DNA from 2 places in the Paenibacillus sp. F411 genome. Region 1 is predicted to be linked to the other one. Evidence: riboswitches for the same ligand, from Rfam matches in the RefSeq annotation. Region 1 holds a riboswitch; the other holds the start of a gene.
The links. A riboswitch is a leader RNA that binds a small molecule or an ion and turns the genes downstream of it on or off. The one in region 1 is predicted to bind cobalamin.
Positions count from the first base shown of each region.

Region 2: another riboswitch for cobalamin. It lies ahead of JJQ72_RS05575 (ABC transporter substrate-binding protein); the one in region 1 lies ahead of metE (5-methyltetrahydropteroyltriglutamate--homocysteine S-methyltransferase).

Region 1 is NZ_JAGFIP010000007.1:100,896-107,374, reverse strand. Features, by position in the region: gene JJQ72_RS09590 (antibiotic biosynthesis monooxygenase family protein) at 49-399, opposite strand; gene JJQ72_RS09585 (hypothetical protein) at 532-834, shown strand; gene metE (5-methyltetrahydropteroyltriglutamate--homocysteine S-methyltransferase) at 831-3,128, opposite strand; cobalamin riboswitch at 3,279-3,482, opposite strand; gene JJQ72_RS09575 (NAD(P)/FAD-dependent oxidoreductase) at 3,623-4,531, opposite strand; gene JJQ72_RS09570 (hypothetical protein) at 4,785-5,045, shown strand; gene JJQ72_RS09565 (ABC transporter ATP-binding protein) at 5,053-5,853, opposite strand; gene JJQ72_RS09560 (ABC transporter permease) at 5,856-6,479, opposite strand, start outside.
Region 2 is NZ_JAGFIP010000004.1:13,261-19,739, forward strand. Features, by position in the region: gene JJQ72_RS05560 (metal-dependent hydrolase) at 1-622, shown strand, start outside; gene lplA (lipoate--protein ligase) at 739-1,740, opposite strand; gene JJQ72_RS05570 (lamin tail domain-containing protein) at 1,946-2,674, shown strand; cobalamin riboswitch at 2,750-2,956, shown strand; gene JJQ72_RS05575 (ABC transporter substrate-binding protein) at 3,206-4,228, shown strand; gene JJQ72_RS05580 (FecCD family ABC transporter permease) at 4,225-5,271, shown strand; gene JJQ72_RS05585 (ABC transporter ATP-binding protein) at 5,268-6,065, shown strand; gene JJQ72_RS05590 (dihydrofolate reductase family protein) at 6,163-6,479, opposite strand, start outside.

The sequences.
Region 1 (6,479 bases):
CTCTGTAAAGAGGAGCCGCAGGACAAGCCTGTTGATGTGCAGCATGGGCTATGTCGATGGAGGCGGAGCTTCCTGAAGCAAGGATTGCTCCAGCTGAGCTCTGCTTTCGACACGAATATCAATGTAGCAGGACTGTGCAGGATTCACTTTGAAAAAAGGCTGCAGGGCCTTCAGCCAATCACCCAGCTCCTGAGAGCGATGGAGGCCGTCAGCATAATTCTGAATAGATCCCAAACGAAGCATAATCATATATTCATGCTCGTTCTCCACACACTTGTACAGCTCATGACCCATGTAGCCGCGCATCCCGGCAATATGCTCAAACATGGAGCGAACCGCGCTTTCAAAATCATTGTGATTTTCCGGGCTGACGTGCAGCACCAGCTTTTGCAGCAGCATTGACGTTCCCCCCTTATCTGCCATAGACCTGTTATCTAGTCTCGGTTCGTCAGCAGGTCCAGCAACTTGTACGGTTCTATATATATGCTGGTATAATGGGGAAATATACAGCTTGCAAAGGATGATACACACATGGCCTTCGGCATTACGAGACAAGAATTAAGAGCTTGGCAGCAGCAGACCGCAGCCGGAGTCATATCCTTCCTGACCCATTACTGGTATGATCCCAGGTTTCCGCAGTTCACTACGGTGACAAAGGTCGGCTGCAGTGACCTGAACCGGCTTGCAGAGTGGTGCCTCGCACATGACCTGGATCCGGCGTATATCCACCGAAGAATGCCCTATCCGCATTTTGATCTGATCGGACCCAGGCAGAGAGAGATTCTTCGGCAGGCCGGACAAGAGGATCAGCTGCACCGCTTTAAGCTGGACTAGCTCAGGACGGCTGCGCTTTTTTTACGGTAGATTTGTGCGGCCTTCACCATATTTTCCAACGACGCCACGGTCTCCGCAAGTCCTCTCGTCTTCAGTCCGCAGTCTGGATTAATCCAGAACAGCTTATGGTCGAGAACAGATAACGCCCGGTCCATCATGGATACCATTTCTTCCACGGATGGCACCCGCGGGCTGTGAATATCATACATGCCGAGTCCGATCCCGAGATCATACGTATGCTCTTCAAAATGAGAGATCAGCTCGCCATGGGAACGTGAGGTTTCAATCGAGATGACATCCGCATCCAGAGCCCGGATGGAATCAATAATATCGTGAAATTCGCAGTAGCACATATGAGTATGAATTTGAGTCGTATCACTCACGGTGGAGGTGGACAGCTTGAAGGCCAGAACAGCCTCCTCCAGATAGTGCTGGTGACGGCTCTTTTTCAAAGGAAGACCTTCTCGGAGCGCCGGCTCATCAACCTGAATCATTTCAATCCCTGCCTGCTCCAAGGCTTCAACCTCTTGACGCAGTGCAAATGCAATCTGGAATGCCGTCTCCTCACGGGGAATATCGTTGCGCACAAAGGACCAGTTCAGAATGGTCAGCGGACCGGTAAGCATGCCTTTGACGGGCTTCGTGGTCAGAGATTGAGCATACACGGTTTCTTCCGTCGTCATCGGCTTCAGAAATTCCACATCGCCATAAATGACCGGAGGCTTCACGCAGCGCGAGCCATAGGATTGCACCCAGCCGCCGGAGGTAAAGGCAAACCCGCCCAGCTTCTCTCCGAAAAACTCAACCATATCTGTACGCTCAAATTCGCCGTGCACCAGCACATCGAGCCCGATGTCCTCCTGGATCTTGATCCACTTGGCAATCTCCTCCTGAATGAACGTCTGGTACCGCTCTTGAGACCATTCACCCTTTCTCCAGCTTTGACGCGCTTTACGAACCTCCGTTGTTTGCGGGAAGCTGCCAATGGTCGTCGTTGGAAGCAAGGGGAGCTGCCATTTCTCCTGCTGCTTGTCAAAACGAATCTCAAACGGCGAAGTACGGCTGGACGGCTCCTCATGCCGGTTCGCGACAAGCTGCTGCACATGGGTCTTCTGGCGATGCAGTGATTGATTCAAGGTCTTCACGGCCGCTTCAGCGATATCAATCTCTTGCTGCAGGGCTTCTCTTCCTTGCTGCAACGCCTGCTTTAGAATCCTAATTTCGTCCAGCTTCTCCTCTGCGAACGCAAGGGCGTCCAGAAGAACAGGCTCCAGCTTGCTTTCCCCTTTTGTGCTCACTGGCACGTGGAGCAGGCTGCTCGACGGCTGAATCAAGACACGGTCCAGAGCCACCTGCTTGGCAATGGTCTCCAGAAGATTCAGCTCGCTATTGAGATCCGCTCTCCAGATACCCCGTCCGTCAATGATCCCCGCTCCCAGCACCTTGTCTTGCGGAAAGCCATGCTGCTCCAGCGCGCGGATATTGTCTGCTTTGCCATAAACAAAATCCAGGCCGATGCCGTCAACTGGAAGCTGAGTCACCGCAGGATAATACTCCAACGCATCAAAATACGTTTGCAGCATCAGCTTCAGCTGTGGAGCAGCCGAGCGCAGCTCGCTATAAATTCGGTTCAAGCTGGCCAGATCCTCTTCCGGCAGCGTCGTCACCAGGGCCGGCTCATCCAGCTGAACCCATTGCACGCCGGCAGCCTGCAGCTCTGCGAGCACTTGAGCGTACAGTGGAAGAATCCCATCCAGAACCTGCTGACGCTGCTCCGGCTGATACCCCTTGGACAGCTGGACAAAAGTATAAGGCCCGAGAAGCACCGGTCTGCCTTCAATGCCAAGCTCCTGCTTCGCTTCCAGATACGCCTCCAGCGGACGGTTGTGAACCAGCACCGGCTGCTTCTCTCCGAGTTCCGGCACAATATAGTGATAATTGGTATTAAACCACTTCGTCATTTCACAGGCTGTGGCATTATCGCTGCCCCGAGCCATCGCGAAGTAATGCTTCAGGGACGGCTTATCGCCCAGGCTGTCAAAGCGCTGTGGAATGAGTCCGAACATAAACGACACATCCAGCACATGATCGTACATGGAGAAATCATTGACCGGAATCCAGTCAATCCCTTTCTCCTGCTGCAGTTTCAGATGCTTCAGGCGAATAGACTTCATCGTTTGCAGAAACTCCTGCTCCTCCAGCTTTCCGGCCCAGAATGCCTCCAATGCTTTCTTCCACTCTCGGTTCTCTCCGATTCTTGGATACCCCAAGCTTGCACTTTGTACGTTTGTCATAGTTTCCCCTCCCCAAATATTAACCCAATGTAACTGCTTTGTGTAAAAAAAAACAAGAAAAGGGCATCCTCACCTAAAGACATAGGTAAAGATGCCCGCCTGAAATGAAAGCTGCGTGCTTCTTACACCTCCCTATCTCCCGTAGGTATTGCAGTGTTTTCGAAACAGGCAGGTCTCCTGGCTCTCGGGATCATCGCAATCTGGCCGTCTTCCCAATCGACAAGGATGCCGATCAGTGACTTTAATGGCCAGGCTGCTTCTCCGTTACAGTGGCGGGACCGCGCCGGATTTACACCGGTCTTCCCTTTTAAGCAAAAGAGTACTCTCTTTCGCACCTGTTTCTCTCATATAAAGTTGTAGAGTTCAATTATAGCGGGCTACAATTTAGAACATCATAATACACATCCAAGAAAATGGCAATCTATTTTTTACTTTTCCGATGTTATTTATCGGATTTAATAGTTTTATAGGCTTTTTTCTTGAAAACGTACCTTTTACGAAGAGGCTTTGAGCTTCTTCAGCGCTTTGTGAATCCATATGGCAGAGATAACCCCGTCTCCCATCGCAGCTGTAGCCAGCTCGGAATGTACGGCGAGATCCCCGGCAGCCCATACATGCTCAGCTGTCGTCATTTTGGTGCGGGGGTCTGTGATGACATGGCGGTTATGCGCCAGCTCTGCCCCGAGCTGCTTCGCAAGTCCGGAATGCACCTGATTGCCGCCAAAAGAGACGAAGCCGCGCTCGGCCTCTATCATTTCTCCCGATTGGAGCTGAACCCCCTTCAGGCTCCCCTGCTCCTGCAGGATTTTTGCAGCAGGCTGCTCCATATATTGTATGCCGTAAGCTTCCATGGACGAGAGCAATTCCTGATCTACCGGAGTCTGCTCGTGATTGATATAGATCAGGTCCTTCGTCCGCTCCCGCAGCAAGAGTGTCATGCCCGCCCCGGATGAGCCGGAGCCCAGCACAACCGTTCTCCGGTCCTGAATCTCGTAGCCATCACAGTCTGGACACACATAGACACTCTCTCCCAGCGTTGGATACAGGCCCTCGATTTCCGGAATACGGTCACTCAAGCCGGTCGCTAGCAGCAGCGTTCTGGCTTCATACCGTGAACCCTGCGCTCCCTTCAAGATAAAGCCGTCTGACGTAGATTGAGCGGATTCAATAGAGTCCTCCGCGAACGCTACCCCGAAGGATTTCGCCTGCTGACGTCCCCGCCGGCGCAGCTCTTCACCGGAAATCCCCTCAGTCCAGCCCAATATATTGTTATATTTCTTACAGAGCGTCGAACGGCCCTGTCCCTGATCAATGACCAAAACGTCATAATCCACATATCTCCCTAACTGAATTGCAGCCTGGAGGCCTGCGATTCCGCCACCAACAATGATGCAGTCCTTCATCTCTGATCTCCATCTCCTTCGCTACTTTTTACCTAATACATTAAACCAAAAGAAGATGTTTTACTCCGGACACCATAGATCGTCGGTAAAGCGCCAAAAACCGCCCCTGTCAATATGAGGGCAGTGTCGTTTGGGACCCTCAAAGACAAGGAGCGGTTTCAATAGCTCATAGCAGATTGCTGCAGAGCCTCTGAATAATATGCCGGATACCGGCTATACTTTCTACAACTCTGCTTAATACAGGAGGTACATGATGAAAAAGATTCCAGACACATCCTCCCATTACGATGTCGATCTTTCTACTGTGGAATCCCAGCGCAATGATACGGTGGCTGAAGAGTTTCCAGATGGTCCTTATGGATCTTCACTTGAGGCTTCCATGGGTAAAAGTACGCCTTGGCGTGAGGAGCAGCGGCCGCCGAACCGTTTTGATTATGAGAACCGGGAGCTGCACGAAAACGATCCTCGGGACTTCCCAGGTGCCGACCAAACGATCCAGTCCGGCCACGATTAGAGCGTGCTTATTGGGTTCCCAGCATGATGCGGTCATCAGCGAGCTTGTGGCCGCTAATATTCTCGAATTCGCCGAGGAGCTGCTCTACCGTTAATCCCTTCTTCCGTTCTTCATCCACATCCAGAATGATTTCTCCTTTGTTCATCATGATCAGACGGTTTCCGAGACGAATGGCCTGCTCCATGTTGTGCGTCACCATTAATGTTGTGAGGTTCATATCTCGCACAATTTCATTCGTCAGCTTTGTGATCAGCTCGGCTCTCGCAGGATCCAGCGCCGCTGTATGCTCATCCAGCAGCAGAATCTGAGGTCTGGTAAAGGTAGCCATCAGCAGGCTGAGCGCCTGACGCTCGCCGCCGGACAAGAGTCCGACACGGGCCCGCAAGCGATGCTCCAGCCCGATGCCAAGCCGTTCCAGCTCCTGCTTGAACATGGCTCGCCGAGAAGAGGTAACGCCAACGCTGAAGCCCCGGGAGGCTCCGCGGCGGTAGGCCATCGCCAGATTCTCCTCAATGGTCATATTGGGCGCCGTTCCCGCCATCGGATCCTGAAACACCCGGCCGATCCAGCGGCTTCGGCGGTGCTCGGGAAGATGGGAGATTGAATGTCCGTCGATGCTTACTTCACCGGCATCCGGCTTCATCACGCCCGAGATGATATTCATGAGCGTTGATTTACCCGCCCCATTACTGCCAATGACCGTTACAAAATCGCCAGGCTTCATGTCCAGGCGGATGTCCATCAGAGCCACCTTTTCATCAACAGTGCCGGGATTAAACAGCTTGGATACATGATTCATCTTCAGCACAATCAAGCACCTCCATTGCCGGAACCCGACAGAATTTCTTCTGATCGCCTGCGCGCCATTGAGCGCTGCCTCATTGATCGGCGAACGGTTGGAACTACCAGCGCGATAATAACGATCAAAGCGGTGATCAGCTTCAGATCGGACGATTCCAGCCAGTCAATTTCATAGGCCAGAGCGACCACAATTCGGTAAATCACAGAGCCGACCACAACCGCCAGCGTAGTGCGAAAGATCGATCCCGTCCCCAGGATGGCTTCACCGATGATGACGGAGGCGAGTCCGATCACGATCATGCCAATGCCGGACGAAATATCAGCAAAGCTTGACTGCTGCGCAACCACCGCGCCCGACAGCGCCACCAGACCATTGGAGAGGCTTAGGCCCAGAATCTTGGTCATGTCAGTGTTAACGCCGAAGCTGCGGATCATCCGGGCATTGTCCCCGGTCGCGCGAAGCGCAAGGCCCAGATCCGTCCGAAAAAAAACATCCAGCAAAAGCTTGCCCGCGACGACAATGATCAGCATCAGCCAAAGCGGATCCCATGTGGAAAAGATGTCGTCACTGCCGCTTAAAGAAATCAGCGGCTTGCCCAGAATACGCATATTAATGGAGTACAGGGCAATCAT
Region 2 (6,479 bases), on a different contig from region 1:
GGCGGCGGTAGCCGTGGTGAGCTCACTGCTGCCGGATATTGATGAACCGAATTCGATCCTGGTCCGCACGGCCATCCCTACAGGGCTGCTCCGTGTGCTGCAGCTGGCGCTGATTGCCGGAGCGGCGTTTATTTATTTTTACGGAGCTGCCTTCTCTCCCTGGAATTTGGCGCTGGGAGGCCTGATTGCGGTCGTATCCTTTTTACCGGGCCGGACGCTTCGCCATATTGTCATGTTTATGATCGGATTGGGGCTGGTGCAATTTGGTCAGTTCTTCAACCCGTGGAACCTGATTGCCGGCTGTGTGCTGATGATCAGCTCACTAGTCTCGCACCGGGGACTGACACATAGCCTGTACGCTGTTGCAGGCTGGGGAGCATTGCTGTATTTTGCAGCTCAGAATGCGGAGCATGGAACGAGCCTCTGGGTCGCCGGCGCCTTGTCCTATGCCCTGCATCTGGCCGCAGATACCCTGACGAATCGGGGGATTCGCCCCCTGCCGCCGCTGAAGCTAAGGCTGAAGCTGAAGCTGATGAGTACAGGAACGAAATGGGGCAATATGGTGGAGAATATATGCATGATTCTGACCTTTGTCCTGTTATGGTATGTATTCATCGCTTAATCTGCCCTTCAGCATGCTGCAATCCGTGCCCACATGGGTACTAAAGACATAATAGGCTGCCTCACGGAATGTTGGTTCCGGGGCAGCCTATTATAGTCTCTTGCAGGATCTATCTGTTATTCCTCCAGAAAGATCAGCCCAATCAGGTCTTCCTGAGCGAGGTTCCCGAAGTAGTGCTTGACGTTAAAGGGAGAGAGGGCTTCTCTGATTTGATTCTCCTCATACCGTTTGCCCCGGAGTGCATCCTCGATGTCTGCAACATCCCCGACACCAAAGAAATCGCCGTAAATCTTGATCTCCGCAATATGTCCGTCTTTAATATTCATCCGAATGTCAATGATGCCTACGGGAAACTTGCGGGCATGCTTCACATTAGACTCTGGCGACTGTCCGTAATTCCAGTCCCAGCTCTGATACCGTTCCCTGGAGATCTGATGGATCATGTCCCAGTCCTTCTCCTGCAGCACATATTGCGGAACCTGGTCCGGCTCCATGCCGAAGATCGAGCGCAGCAGTTCTGCCCGGAATTGCTCAATGGTCATATCCGTTCCAAGCAGTTCTTTAATGTTGGCTACACGGCTGCGGACCGACTTGGTGCTCTTGGATTTGAACTTTTCCGGATTGGCATTCAGGGAGGCCTGTACGTCATCCAGGTTCAAGTCATACATCAAGGTGCCGTGGCTGAACATACGGCCGCGCGTGGAGAACTGGGCGTTGCCAGAAATTTTCTTCTCCCCGACCTGCAGATCGTTGCGGCCGCTAAGCTCGGCAGGAACGCCCATTTTTTGCAGAAAATCAATGACCGGCTGTGTGAACTTCAAAAAGTTGTGGAAAGATTGTCCGTCATCCCTCGTAATAAAGCTGAAGTTCAGATTGCCCAGATCATGGTAGACTGCTCCGCCGCCGGACAGACGCCGTACGACCTGAATCCGGTGATCGCGGATGTATTCCTGGTTAATCTCTTCAATCGTATTCTGATGCTTGCCGATAATGATAGATGGCTGGTTGATGTAAAACAGAAGATAGCTGTCGTCCATAGGAAGATGCTTCAGCGCATATTCCTCAATCGCCAGATTGATGGCGGGATCATGGATTCCTTGATTATCAATAAACAGCATAGGTTACGCCTCCGCTTATTCAGTCTTGTCCAGGTTCTATTGTAAACGAAGACCCGCTTCAAGGGCAAAGCCATACGAGAGAGGGATCCAGAACGCCATGCCTTTCCTGTCAAAAGCTTCATACAGATCGCCATCAGAATTAACACACACCTCATGTTCGTCCTGTTAACTGGTAGAAACGAAAGGATGACAGGAGGCGACGTATTTGCTGGACAGAAAAATAGGAGCGCGCACACTTGGACTTCTCAGTGTATTGGGCCTCCTCCTGTTTCAGGGTGCTTTGCGGGCAGCGGAAGCGGAGCCCCACCTTCCGCGGGAGCTTACCGCAAGCTCTGTTACAGCCATGCCGGTATATATTACGGAGGTATATCCCGATGACCGCTCTCACCATGGTGTGATTGAAGGCGCGGGCGGGGCTGATTTATTTGAATTCGTGGAGATTGTGAACATGTCGGAGGAAGCGGTTGATTTCAATGAGCGGTATGCTCTTTATTATGTGTTCGGGGCATACTCAACAGAGCTGTCTGTTAGAAGCGGCGAAGACTTCGACGCCAAGGTGATCCTTCCGGCGCAAAGTACAGCCGTGCTGTGGGTGAAGCGTTCTAGCTCCGGCATTACGGGAGCAGCTTCAAGGCTGACGAAATCAGATTTCAGGGCTTATCATCAGCTGGAGGCACAGGTGCCTGTATTTCAGCTGGAGGGGCAGGATGGCCTTCATCATGCAGATCGCGGGCTGGTCCTGACTGCCCGGGGAGACAGCACGGTGGTTAGTGAGGTGTTTTATGGGGCAGGGGATGTGCAGAGAGGAGGAAGCATCCATGTCAAGCCCCCGCATAAGGGGAACCGCATGCTGCTTCTGGAACAGCGTTCTGCGCCCTCTCCGGGAGCGCTGCTGCCGGAGCAGCAACTCTTTCCAGGCAGTGCCCCCGAGTAGATAATGGTTGTAAGGCTTGTCCAGATGTCCTATAATTCACAACAGAGAACAAGCTTGTATATCAAACCAGATAATCCATACACATACATGCGAGGTCCCGGGCTTAACCTTTAAATCGTTAGCCTCGGGTGAAAAGGGAAGCCGGTGGAATTCCGGCACGGTCCCGCCACTGTAAAGCAGGAGACTCCCCCACGATGCCACTGGCTGTAGCACTAGGCTCGGGAAGGCGGGGGAGAAGCACCACCTGCAAGTCAGGAGACCTGCCTTGCGTGATGATCTGACGGTCCTTCGAGGAGAGGATTACGTTTGGAGCTGCCGTGCATGCAGTGGAACAGATCCTGGCTGTGAAGTAACAGCAGGAGGTGTTTCGCCCGGCTTTATGCCGGTGTACCGATCCAATAACGTAACCCCTGATTCTTTAACGAGGAGTCAGGGGTTTTTTGCGGTCCAAATCCGAAACGCCAGATGAATGATGTTAAAGTGGAGCAAGCTGTATATCTCGAAATTATACAAATAAGGGGAGAGAAACCAATGAACAAGATGTTAAAGTTCGGATCCACGCTCTTGATGACGATGATGCTGGCTATGATGCTGGCGGCGTGCACAAGCCCGGCCGAAGAGAACGAGACACAGCCGGCGCAGCAAGAGCAGTCACAGGGAAGTGAAGCCAATAACGATGAGACCCAGAAGGAAGAGGGCAAAGACAGCGAAGCCGACAAGACCGTCTATCCGTTAACGGTGAAGGATGCGACCGGGACCGAAATGACATTCGAAGCGGCACCGGCGAAGGTAGTTTCCTTGTCTCCGTCTGAAACCGAGAAGCTGTTTGCGCTCGGCCTTGATGAGCAGATCGTTGGTGTGTCCGAGGTGGACGATTACCCGGAGGCGGCGAAGTCCAAGCCCAAGATGGGCGGATATGAGATGGATGTAGAGGCGATTGTGGCATCTGGAGCAGATGTAGTGTTCACGGCTGCCATGAATGAGGATAATATCAACAAGCTTCGTGATCTGGATGTCAAGCTGTTCGTCAATGATCCCAAGACCATTGCTGAAGTGATGGACAATATCGCGCTGGTCGGAGAGATTACAGACCGTAAGGCCCAAGCCAAGGAAATTACCGATCAGATGCAGCAGGAGCTGGACATGGTGAAGAACGCGGTAAAAGACGTGAAGGAAGAAGACAAGAAGACCGTGTATGTTGAATTTTCACCGGGCTGGACAGTAGGCAGCGGAACTTACCTGGATGAAATGCTGAAGCTGAGCAATGCCATCAATGCGGCGGGCGAGGCAGAAGGCTGGTTTGAGGTAAGTGAAGAGAACATTATTGCTGCGAATCCTGATGTCATTCTATATTCCGCAAATGTCATGGATGAGAACAACCAGTCTTTAGATCAGCTCATTCAATCTCGCAGCGGCTGGGATCAAATCCAGGCCATTCAGGACGGACAGCTGTTCAAGCTGGACGACAATCTGATTAGCCGCCCGGGACCTCGTGTTACGCAGGGCCTGATTGAAGTAGCTAAGGCGATCTATCCGGATTTGATGACTCCGTGAATTCCAAGCTGGCAGGCTATACGATAGCGGGACTGCTGCTTCTGGTGCTGACCCTTGTGGTCAGCCTGGGTATCGGCTCCGTTCATCTGCCTGCCGGGCAGATCGGAGCCATGCTGCTTCAGCGGGTTCCCGGTCTGGCAGAGCGGTTTCCGACAGCCTGGGAGTCCTCGGCGGAACAAATTATTATGAAGGTGCGTCTACCCCGTATACTGCTCGGCATGCTGGTGGGTGCATCCCTGGCAACGGCAGGGGCGGCCTTTCAAGGAGTGCTGCGTAATCCGCTTGCGGACCCGTTTACACTGGGCGTGGCCTCCGGCTCGTCACTGGGCGCAGCGCTGCTTATTTTTTACGGTATGCAGTATTCCTTTGCGGGGGCATGGACACTGCCGCTCGTTGCATTTGTCACTGGCGCTGTAACGCTGTGGATCGTGCTGGCATTATCGAGGGAACAGGGCAAGCTTCCAACGCACGGGCTGATCCTGGCTGGTGTCATTATGCAGTCCTTTCTGGGAGCGGTGGTGTCTTTCTTGACGATTATGTCCCGAGATACGATGAATGATATTTTATTCTGGACGCTGGGCAGCCTCAGCCTGCGGGGCTGGACGTATATTCTGGTGCTGCTGCCTTATTTCACAGCGGGCCTGATTTATTTATGGAGCCGGTCGAGAGCCTTAAACCTGCTGGCACTAGGAGAGCGCCAGGCTGCATATACGGGGTTGAATGTGGATCGGTTAAAGGGAAGCGTGCTCGTGGTGGCTACCCTGCTGACAGCTGCTGCTGTGTCCGTATCTGGCGTGATCGGCTTCGTCGGGCTTGTCATTCCGCATATGATCCGCCTGCTGACGGGGTCGGATTACCGGATCATTATTCCGCTTTCTGCCTTAGGCGGGGCGGTATTCATGGTCTGGAGCGACACGGCGGCCCGAACGCTGCTGGCTCCGTCTGAGATACCGATTGGTGTCGTGACGGCCTTCATCGGTGCTCCGTTCTTTGCCTACCTGCTGTATCGCAGCCGGAGGCAGCGCAGGGAGGGACAGCAATGATTACTCTTGAGGGTGCCGGCAGACGGTACGGCGAGGTTATGGCGCTGCAGCCTCTGGACTGGCAGGTCCAGGCAGGAGAGTGGTGGGGGGTGATCGGGCCGAACGGAAGCGGAAAATCTACCCTGCTGCAGCTTCTTTCCGGTGTAGAGACGCCTTCCTGCGGCACGGTTACTGTAGCCGGCCGCAATATTCGCAAGCACAGCCGCAAGGAACTGGCTCGCTTCATTGCCGTCCTGCAGCAGGAAGGGCTGCCCGCGACAAGCTTTACAGTACGGGAAGTGCTGGAGATGGGCAGATACCCGTTCCAGGGCTGGCTGGGCCGTGAACCTCACGACCCTGCTCCGTTACTGGACTCCATTATGGAGAAGCTGGATCTGCTGGTATTGCAGAACCGTCCGGTGGATGAGCTGAGCGGCGGTCAGCGGCAGCGGACAGCACTCGGCAAGGTGATGGCGCAGCAGCCGACTTTGCTGCTGCTGGATGAGCCCACAACCTATCTCGATATCCGTTATCAGCTGCAGTTCATGGAAATGGTATCACAATGGCGCCAGGAGAGCGGCATTACGATCATCAGCGTGCTGCATGATCTGAATCTGGCGGCTCAATTCTGCGACAAGCTGCTGCTGCTCCAGGATGGACGGGCGGCAGGCGCAGGGACGCCGCAGGACATGCTGACAGAGGAACGGCTCAGAGACATTTTTGGTGTAGACACTTCGATCGTCAGCCATCCCTCTAACGGGTCACCTCAGGTGCTGCTGACGGCTTCTCCAAGAGAGGCGCAGAAGAGGGAATAAATTGTGTTGCTGATGCACAGTCGTGCCTAAACCGAATGCTTAGTTCTCCTGTACGCTTACACCATGTAAAAAAGACGGCGAATGCCGTCTTTTTTTTTCATCTCCCGAGTGATGATTTCACCTCGTAATGCAGCTCCACAAATTGATTAAAGCTTCTGGAGCCCTTGAAGAGCAGCTCCTGCGGCGGTCCGCCTCCTTTAAAGAGCGGTATTCCTTCTCCCAGCAGCACTGGTGCAATCGTAATGAACAATTCATCCACCAGCCGCTCGGACAGCAGAGATTGAAGCAGATCGCCTCCGCCGACGACCCAGATTTTTGAGCCGTCTTCCTTTTTCAGCTTCTGAATCAGCTCCGAGGGGCTGCCGTTCACAAAGGTCACATCCTCATGGCTTGCTGTCTCTGACCGAGTAAATA